Regions from separate parts of the Mucilaginibacter angelicae genome, predicted to be linked through region 1. Evidence: riboswitches for the same ligand, from Rfam matches in the RefSeq annotation. Region 1 holds a riboswitch; each other region holds the start of a gene.
What was found. A riboswitch is a leader RNA that binds a small molecule or an ion and turns the genes downstream of it on or off. The one in region 1 is predicted to bind S-adenosylmethionine.
Positions count from the first base shown of each region.

Region 1 (3,167 bases):
AAACAGGGGCGCATGGCGGTGTTTGGGAATGCCCTGATTTGTTCCCTTTAAAGGTTGATGGTAAAACTTATTGGGTGCTTATCGTCAATATTAATCCCGGTGGGCCAAACGGGGGCTCGGCAACCCAGTATTTTGTCGGGCAGTTTAACGGCAGTAAATTTACCCCGGTTGATACTAAAACCCGCTGGCTCGATTATGGTCCGGATGAGTACGCTGGCATAATATGGGGCAATACAGGTCCGCGCAAAATATTTTTAGGCTGGATGAGCAACTGGGAATATGCCAACCAGGTGCCAACCGAAAAATGGCGTAATGCCATGACCATCCCGCGCGTTTTGTCGTTGAAAAAAGTGAATGGCGAATTGTTACTTGCGTCGGTTCCTGTTGGCGAGTTAAAAATTATTTCCTTGGCCCCTCAAACTGCTGCAACTGCAAAACTGTCTGCGCAAAGTGTGTTAAAAAAGATTACAGAATCGCTTGATGATTATACGATAACCCTATCAAATGATCTTGGCGAAGAGCTATTGATCGGCTATGATAAAAAAGCAAATCAATATTATATCGACAGAACGAAAGCGGGCAAGGTTGATTTTCAAAAAGATTTTAAAGGCCGCTTTGTTGCTCCAAGGTATGCGAGAACAAAAACCTCAGATCTTACACTGGTAATTGATGGTACATCAGTTGAACTTTTTGCCGACGGTGGACTTACTACCATGACAGCTATCTTTTTCCCTAATAAACCCTTTGATCGTATTACAACCAAAGGCATCGGCCTGCAACAAACCGCGTTAAAATCAATCTGGGAAAAATAAAAACACAGTTACTGAATTTTATGAATGAAAGCGCCCCATAATGAATAGGGGCGCTTTTTTGTTTTTGCAGGTTCAGGCGTCCACGCTTACTATACGATGATAACCGCGAGCGAGGACCCTCAATTTCTCTTTAATTCAAGCGTGGACGCTTGAACTTGCACGTAGAGATACAATTTTTATGATGCTTAATTCATTTTATTGCAATAATTATATAATGTCTATGGTTTTAGTAGAATTTATATATATTTGCATTGTCAAAACGGCTCTTTGAATATTTTAATTATCAAGAAAGACTGAGGGAAAGGCCCTGTGATGTCTTAGCAACCTGTAAGCCCATTGTTATAAAGGTGCTAATTCCTGTCTGCCCATTGGGTAGAAAAGATAATATAATACACTATTGCCCGGCTTAGTGCCCGGTAATGTATATATTCTTTTCTCTCCTCGTTTTCCTTGCTAAAAAATATTGAAGTATCACCGATCTGATATAACGGTTAACATGTATAGCAATGAACATTAAACATTTACTTATTACCTGCTCGCTTTCCATAACAACATTGCTTGCTGCTGCGCAAACAACAAAGGTTGCTGATCCTGCCGCGGGCGACCGCGGTTACATTGTGAAAACGGGTGACCTTGCCCCTGCAGATTTTGAGCTGGTATTAACCGATGGTACCAAAACATCATTAAAGCAATTGCGCGGTAAAGTGGTTATCCTGCAGTTTACCGCAAGCTGGTGTAGCGTATGCCGCGAAGAAATGCCGCATCTGGAAAAAGACATCTGGCAGGCATATAAAGATAAAGGCCTGGTTTTAATTGGCGTTGACCGCGATGAGCCGCTTGAAAAAGTAAAAGGTTTCCATCATGATATGAATATCAGCTATCCGCTGGCACTTGATCCCGGTGCTGATATTTTTGGCCGGTTTGCCAACAAAAAGAGCGGCGTTACCCGCAATGTAGTTATCGACCGTGATGGAAAAATTGTTTACCTCACCCGTTTATATGATAAACAGGAATTTGCATCCATGTTAAAAGCCGTTGATGCTTTGGTGAACAATAAAACAGCATCTATAAACTAAAAAAACAATTGATGGCAACCCTGTTTGCTGTCATCAGTTAAAAAAATCTATCTGCACTTATTTAATACCCGTTTTTATGAAAACAAAAACTACCCCCTTACACAACAATGCTTTAGTTTCATTGAACCAGCTCACGGCCAAATTCTTCTATCCAAGTATGCAAAGCATGCGTTGTTGCTGCTAATTCCTTACAGTATGTATGGTACTAATGCACGGGCTTGCTGCAGTTTGCTACGGCGTTAATAATATCATCCCCTAATCAATTCTTTACAGTTAAAACAGGTTTATGAGCCGGGCATTGTATGCCTGCTAAGGCCATTGCCATGCTTTGTTTATCTGTATCGGCATTAAAAATTAATCACAATTATTAATTATCATGTTAAAAATTTACAAGCTATTACTGGCAATTGTATTGCCTTTTATTCTCGTCCAAACGGTTGCGGCGCAATCCGTTAAAATAAGCGGTGTGGTAACCGCCAAGTCAGATGGGTTGCCGCTGCCCGGTGTTAGTGTATCGGTTAAAGGTAAAACCACCGGCGCGCAAACCAATGTTGATGGCAGGTTTACCATCACTGCTAATGCCAATGATGTGCTCAGGGTAAGCTACATCGGTTTTACAACCCAGGAGATCCCGGTTACGCAAAGTACATCAACTTTAAACGTAGTACTGGTTGAAGCGCCCAATTCATTGAATGAGGTGGTTATAACGGCACTTAATATTTCAAAAGATAAAAAATCATTGGGTTACGCTGTGCAGGGTTTAAAATCAAAAGATATCTCTGAAGCCAAGGAAACTAACTTTGTAAACGCGCTGGCAGGTAAAATTGCCGGTGTACAGGTTACCAACAGCCAGGGCGATATGGGTTCGTCGCGCATCGTCATCCGTGGTGAAACCTCCATATCAGGCAATAACCAACCTTTGTTTGTGGTTGATGGAGTTATTGTTGATAACAGCCAGTTTTTAGGAAACAATGGTTCAAGGGATTTTTCAAATGCTATTTCTGATCTTAACTCAGAAGATATTGAATCGGTAAGTGTATTGAAAGGGCCAAACGCGGCTGCGCTTTATGGTTCACGCGCAGCGGCTGGCGTTATCCTCATCAGGACTAAAACAGGTAAAGGTGCAAAAGGATTAGGTGTTACCATAAACTCCAATACCAGTTTTTCAAACGTGCAGGTATTACCCAATTATCAAAACCAATATGGTCAGGGCTCAAATGGCAAATTCAGCTACGTAGATGGTAAGGGCGGCGGCGTTAACGACGGTGTTGACGAAAGC
Region 1 covers NZ_JBHLTS010000004.1:314,341-317,507, reverse strand. The annotation lists gene ACFFGT_RS01585 (glycoside hydrolase family 32 protein) at 1-812, shown strand, start outside; SAM riboswitch class I at 1,090-1,200, shown strand; gene ACFFGT_RS01580 (TlpA disulfide reductase family protein) at 1,319-1,888, shown strand; gene ACFFGT_RS01575 (SusC/RagA family TonB-linked outer membrane protein) at 2,265-3,167, shown strand, end outside.

Region 2 (3,167 bases), on a different contig from region 1:
AATGACATGGCGGAGAAGCGGGCACATATTCTTCACTTTACATTCACTTTTTATTCATAAATTCGTACTATAATTTTAACAAAAAATGGAAATTAAAGATTCTAAATTCAAATACGATAATATAATTGAGGTTGAGGATATTTCGGCCACAATGTCGCGCAGGTTTCTTGCTGGCGTTTTCAGCTGGATGTTCCTTGCACTTGGCGTTTCGGCTGTAACAGTGTACCTGTTCCTGAACATGGGTTTAATAAACTTAGTTGTTGGCCCAACAGGTTATACAGGTTTCGGCTTGTTCGCCATCTTTTCGCCATTGGCTTTTTCACTGGTAATGCAGTTTGGGTACAACCGGATTTCGTACCCTATACTGGTTTTACTTTTTGTTGCTTACGCAACCCTTATAGGCATTAGCTTAAGTGTGATCTTTTTAATTTATACAGCGGCTTCAATACTCGGTGTATTCATTACAGCATCCGTAACTTTTGGTATAATGGCTATAGCAGGCTATACCACGCAAATGGATTTAACCCGGTTCGGTTCTATCCTCTACATTTTATTCATAGGCATTTTTGTAGCTTCATTAGCTAACTTCTTTATGCACAGCGAGCAAATGAGTTATATCATCAGCTATATAGGTATAGCAGTATTTACCGGTTTAACGGCATACTACATGCAAATGCTTAAACGTATTGGCGCAGGTATTGAATATGGTGATGCAAGTTCTAAAAAACTGGCTTTGATAGGCGCCTTAGCACTTTATATTACGCTAATCAACCTATTTTTCATGATCCTCCGTTTATTCGGCAGAAGAAGATAATCTCATCAAGAAATTAAATCAGAAAGCTGCCTTTGAAAAAGGGCAGCTTTTTTTGTTTAACAATGTGGCTTAGCTATGATATACAGGGTACGTTATACACTTGCAAATGACAACTTTATTGCGCAACTTTGCACTGCTTATGGAGAAAGACGGAGGGATTAGACCCTGCGATGTCTTAGCAACCTGTGCTTCACAAGGTGCTACATTCTACTCAGCAGCCAAATGGCCCCTGAGACAGATAAGCGAAAGTCATAACAACACCCGACTTTTCGAGATAAGCCATCTTTTAGTTTGCAGTTTTAAGTTAGCAGTTTGCAGTATTGGGTTTTTATTTAAACCATTGTAGTAAATGTACATTGCCTAACTGCCCACCGCAAACTGATAGCTGCAAACTGCAACACTGGCAACGGCCAACCGGAAAAAATGGACATTAGAAAAGAATTACAGAAACGCATCCTGGTGATTGATGGAGCGATGGGTACCATGATACAACGGTACCAGCTTACCGAGAAGGATTTTCGTGGCGAGCGTTTTCGCGATCATCATAGCGACCTGCAGGGCAATAACGACCTGCTCAACATCACACGCCCTGATATTATCAAGGCCATCCATGCCGAATACCTGGAGGCCGGTGCCGATATCATCGAAACCAACACCTTCAGCACGCAGGTAATTTCCCTTGCCGATTACCACCTGGAAGAGCTGGCCTATGAACTAAGCTACGAAGGCGCCCGCATTGCCCGCGAAGTGGCCGACGAATATACCTTGCGTAACCCTGCTAAACCACGTTTTGTTGCCGGTGCCGTAGGGCCAACAAACCGTACTGCTTCCTTATCACCTGATGTTAATGACCCAGGATACCGCGCAGTTACGTTTGATGATCTCGCCGATGCCTACTATGATCAGGTTCGTGGTTTGGTTGATGGTGGTTCACATTTATTACTGGTTGAAACCATTTTTGATACGCTGAATGCCAAGGCTGCCCTTTTCGCCATAAAACGTTATGAGCTGGAATGCAAAGCTGCCGGTAAGGATTTCCCTGCTTTCAGGGATAGCGGCGGCATCATGATCTCGGGTACTATTACCGATGCTTCGGGCCGTACGCTTTCGGGCCAAACGGTTGAGGCTTTCTGGAATTCGATAAGCCATGCTAACCTGCTTTCGGTAGGTTTAAATTGTGCTTTAGGCGCAAGGGAAATGCGCCCCCACCTTGCCGAGCTCTCTGAAAAAGCAGGTGTATTTATCTCTGCCTATCCAAATGCAGGCTTACCTAATGAGTTTGGCCAGTATGACGAAACCCCGCATGAAACCGCCCACCAGGTTGATGATTTTATCAAAGCCGGGCTGGTTAACATTGTTGGCGGTTGCTGCGGTACTACACCAGAGCATATTAAGTGTATTGCTGATAAAGCTGCCAAATACCCGCCCCGCCTTATCCCGGAAATTGAACCGGATATGCGCCTGAGCGGTTTGGAATCTGTTACTATAAAGCCCGAAAGTATTTTTGTGAACGTGGGTGAGCGTACCAATATTACTGGTTCGCCTAAATTTTCCAAACTCATCCTTGCCGAAGATTATGAGGCCGCGCTCAGTGTTGCCCTGCAACAGGTAGAAGGCGGCGCGCAGGTCATCGATATCAATATGGATGAGGGTATGATCGATTCGGAAGCGGTGATGGTGAAATTCCTGAACCTGGTTGCTTCTGAGCCCGATATTGCCAAGCTGCCGATCATGATCGACTCATCCAAATGGACGGTGATTGAGGCCGGTTTGAAATGTGTACAGGGTAAAGGCATCGTAAACTCCATTTCCCTGAAAGAGGGCGAAGAAAAGTTTAAAGAACAAGCCGCCAAGATCCTGAGCTATGGTGCTGCAACTGTAGTAATGGCCTTTGACGAAACCGGCCAGGCCGATTCACTGGAACGCCGCATTGAGATCTGTAAAAGATCATATGATATATTGGTGAATGAAGTGGGTTTCCCGCCGCAGGACATCATTTTTGACCCTAACATCCTTACCGTTGCCACCGGTTTGGAAGAGCATAACAACTATGCGGTCGACTTTATTGAAGCCACCCGCTGGATCAAGCAAAACCTGCCCCACGCCAAAGTAAGCGGCGGGGTGAGTAATATTTCGTTCTCGTTCAGGGGTAATAATACCGTGCGCGAGGCTATGCACTCGGCTTTCCTGTACCACGCCATTAAAGCCGGCATGGATATGGGTATCGTAAACGCTGGAATGCTGGAGGTTTACGAGGAGATTCCCAAAAACCTTTTAGAACTGGTAGAAGACGTGCTCCTTAACCGCCGCCCGGATGCTACCGAGCGACTGGTTGAATTTGCCGATACCATCA
Region 2 covers NZ_JBHLTS010000079.1:349,822-352,988, reverse strand. The annotation lists gene ACFFGT_RS31285 (Bax inhibitor-1/YccA family protein) at 86-814, shown strand; SAM riboswitch class I at 949-1,059, shown strand; gene metH (methionine synthase) at 1,238-3,167, shown strand, end outside.
Region 2: another riboswitch for S-adenosylmethionine. It lies ahead of metH (methionine synthase); the one in region 1 lies ahead of ACFFGT_RS01580 (TlpA disulfide reductase family protein).

Region 3 (3,167 bases), on a different contig from region 1:
ATCGGCAAGTAATTGATGCGCTTTAACCATATCCCTTGTTGTAAACTGGGGATAGGCAAGATAGTACGGCTGACCGGTAACCGGGTTAATACTCAGCGGACTCGTAGTGCCGTAAGGCGAACCCAAAATATTGGCGCAAACTATAAAATGCTCTTCGGGGTTAAAGAAAAAGCCGGTGCCCACGAGGCCTTTCCACCAGTCAAGCACATCGCTGTTGGCGGTAAGCGCATGGCAAACCCAAACAACATTATTTTTTTCCTTATTTAACCTGCCGTATGTATGAAAGCCTATCTCTAAACCCTCAAGCTGCCGGCCCGATTCAAATTCAAAAGTATCAGTGTATTTAAATATCTCTGCGTTCATTCTTTTATTTGTTATTCCGGGGGCAACCGGGGTGTCCGGCTGCTGCCCGTAATAACGTTTACTATATCACTTAAAAAAAACTATACATTGTTAAACTAACTCACCCTCACTTTGCTTAATTTTTGCAAAAGCCTGTTCAAAATCGGCTTTGATATCATCAATATGCTCAATACCCACAGCTACGCGCAATGATGCAGGCTTAACACCGGCTGATAATTGTTCCTCATCAGATAATTGCTGGTGCGTTGTTGCCGATGGTTGAATGATCAGTGTTTTTGCATCGCCCACATTGGCTAAATGGCTCACCAGTTTCAGGTTGTTGATCACCTGGCTGGCCTGCTCTTTATCACCTTTGATCTCGAATGACAGTACACCGCCAAATCCATTCTTTAAATATTTTTTAGCAAGATCATGATATGGCGATGATTCCAGTCCGGGATAATTTACGCTTGCCACTTGCGGATGCTGCTCAAGCCATTTGGCTAATTGCAAAGCATTATCAACATGGCGCTGCACACGCAATGAAAGCGTTTCCAATCCTTGGATATTCAACCATGAATTAAACGGTGATTGCGACGGGCCAAAATCCCTTAAACCCTCAACACGGGCACGAATAATGAACTGGATATTCCCAAACGGGCCGCCAATGCCAAACACATCATTAAATACCAGTCCGTGATAACCCTCAGATGGTTCGGTAAACTGCGGGAATTTACCATTGCCCCAGTTATAGTTACCGGCATCAATAATAGCACCGCCAATACTGGTACCATGCCCGCCAATCCATTTGGTAGTTGATTCCACAACCACGTTGGCGCCATGCTCAATAGGGCGGAAGAGGTAGCCACCTGCACCGAAGGTATTATCAACAATTAATGGCAGATCGTGCCTTTTAGCAACTTCGCTTATCTTTTCAAAATCGGCAATGGTAAAACCTGGATTACCGATGGTTTCCAGGAAGATAGCTTTTGTTTTATCATCAATAAGCGCTTCAATGCTTGCTGCTGTATCATCTTTAGCAAAACGCACATCGATGCCCAAACGTTTAAAGGCTACTTTAAACTGGTTATAAGTGCCGCCGTACAGGAAAGGGGAGGTAACAAAGTTATCGCCCACCTGTAGTATATTATTTAGTGCTATAAATTGTGATGCCTGGCCCGATGCTGTTGCCAGTGCTGCCACGCCACCCTCTAAAGCTGCGATGCGTTTTTCAAACACATCGGTAGTAGGGTTCATGATACGGGTATAAATATTGCCAAATTCCTTCAGCGCAAACAGGTTGGCGCCATGCTCGGCACTGTTAAATACGTATGAAGTAGTTTGATAAATGGGCACTGCGCGTGAACCTGTTGTTGGATCAACTTCCTGGCCGGCATGTAGTTGTAGGGTTTCAAATTTTAAGGCAGACATAGTTGTAATTTTTTAATGTGTTTAATTTAGATTTTGAATGTTAAGATGGATTTTGGCAAACCGGTTTGAAATAACCGGCTTAACATCACACGCGCTTTTTCAGAGAAATGAAAACAGGGGTGTGCTAAGCATCAACAGCAGCAACACATACAAATACAGCCAATAGGGGAGCCAATATATTGTACGTTACCGTTTGAGGTGTAAAAAGTGTTGCGTTGCGTAAATTTAATTAAACTTTTCATGGTTATAAATTTATATTCCCCGGTGTTATTTGCCGGGACAGGAATTGGCACCTTCTTCAACATTGAAGGGTTGCCAGCGGGTCATTGAGCCTGATCTCTCGCCGCTTCTTTATAAATCAAAACCCGAACTATGTGCGGAGGATTGATCGATCTTGGTATTGCTACCAAATAATGTTCCAAATATAAGGCGTTATATGGTAATGTACCAAATTTTATTTCAAAAGGTGTTTTTTTAATGCAAGTGAAAACTTTTATACCTTTAACCAATGCTTTATAATATCCTTGATACCCCTTCCTTATGCAAGAAAATACACTTCAGAAATCAGTTGTAATTATTTTACTCCTGTTCATTTTTTTTACAAATGGTTTTGCTCAAACAAATGATCCAACTTCTTTCAAAAAAATCATTGTAAATAATATTTGCCTCTGTCAAACCAAAATTCCTGATTTAAAGAAATCTGATGCAAATTTGGTGGATACCATAGTCGAAGAGATGGATCTGGCTGTCAATTGCTTTGGACAGGATTCAAGGTTTATTGCCGGCAAAGGCTATTCAACCCCCAAGCATCCGGGAATGATCTTTCAACAAGATCAGAAATCAGATCTTGTTAGCAAAATCAGATTAACCAGACAGTTTGCCGGGAAATTACCTGATGGGAAATTTATCGATCTTAGCAATCTGTCACTTAATGAGCTATTCAAATTGTATCCTGAATTTAAAGATAAATGGAATTCAAGAGGCTGTTCAAATTACTGGAGCTTTTCAAACGATACAATAGCTTTTTACGTCAGGATAGATTCGACTAAAAAACCACAGTTCCCGATAGATAAAGCTTATTACATGGATAAACCCATTGAAGCGGCAGACCTTACACTCTCCTGTTATGGAGTACAAAAGGAAGATGCTAATCAACAAATAGTTGAGGAACCGGAAAACAATGAACCAGTATATTTTATTGACAGCGTACGGGTTACAGGAGACGATTTAAAAAAGTTTAACCCTAATGATGTTGCCACAGTGTCTGTTTACAAGGACGCAAGTGCTATAATAAAGTATGGCCGTGAAGCAAAATATGGATTGATTTATGTGGAAACCAAAAAATTTGATATCCATCGCTATCAAACGTATTTTAAATCAAAATCACCGGGTTA
Region 3 covers NZ_JBHLTS010000069.1:5,004-8,170, reverse strand. The annotation lists gene ACFFGT_RS21985 (homoserine O-acetyltransferase family protein) at 1-363, opposite strand, end outside; gene ACFFGT_RS21980 (O-acetylhomoserine aminocarboxypropyltransferase/cysteine synthase family protein) at 454-1,773, opposite strand; SAM riboswitch class I at 2,023-2,133, opposite strand; gene ACFFGT_RS21975 (hypothetical protein) at 2,314-3,167, shown strand, end outside.
Region 3: another riboswitch for S-adenosylmethionine. It lies ahead of ACFFGT_RS21980 (O-acetylhomoserine aminocarboxypropyltransferase/cysteine synthase family protein); the one in region 1 lies ahead of ACFFGT_RS01580 (TlpA disulfide reductase family protein).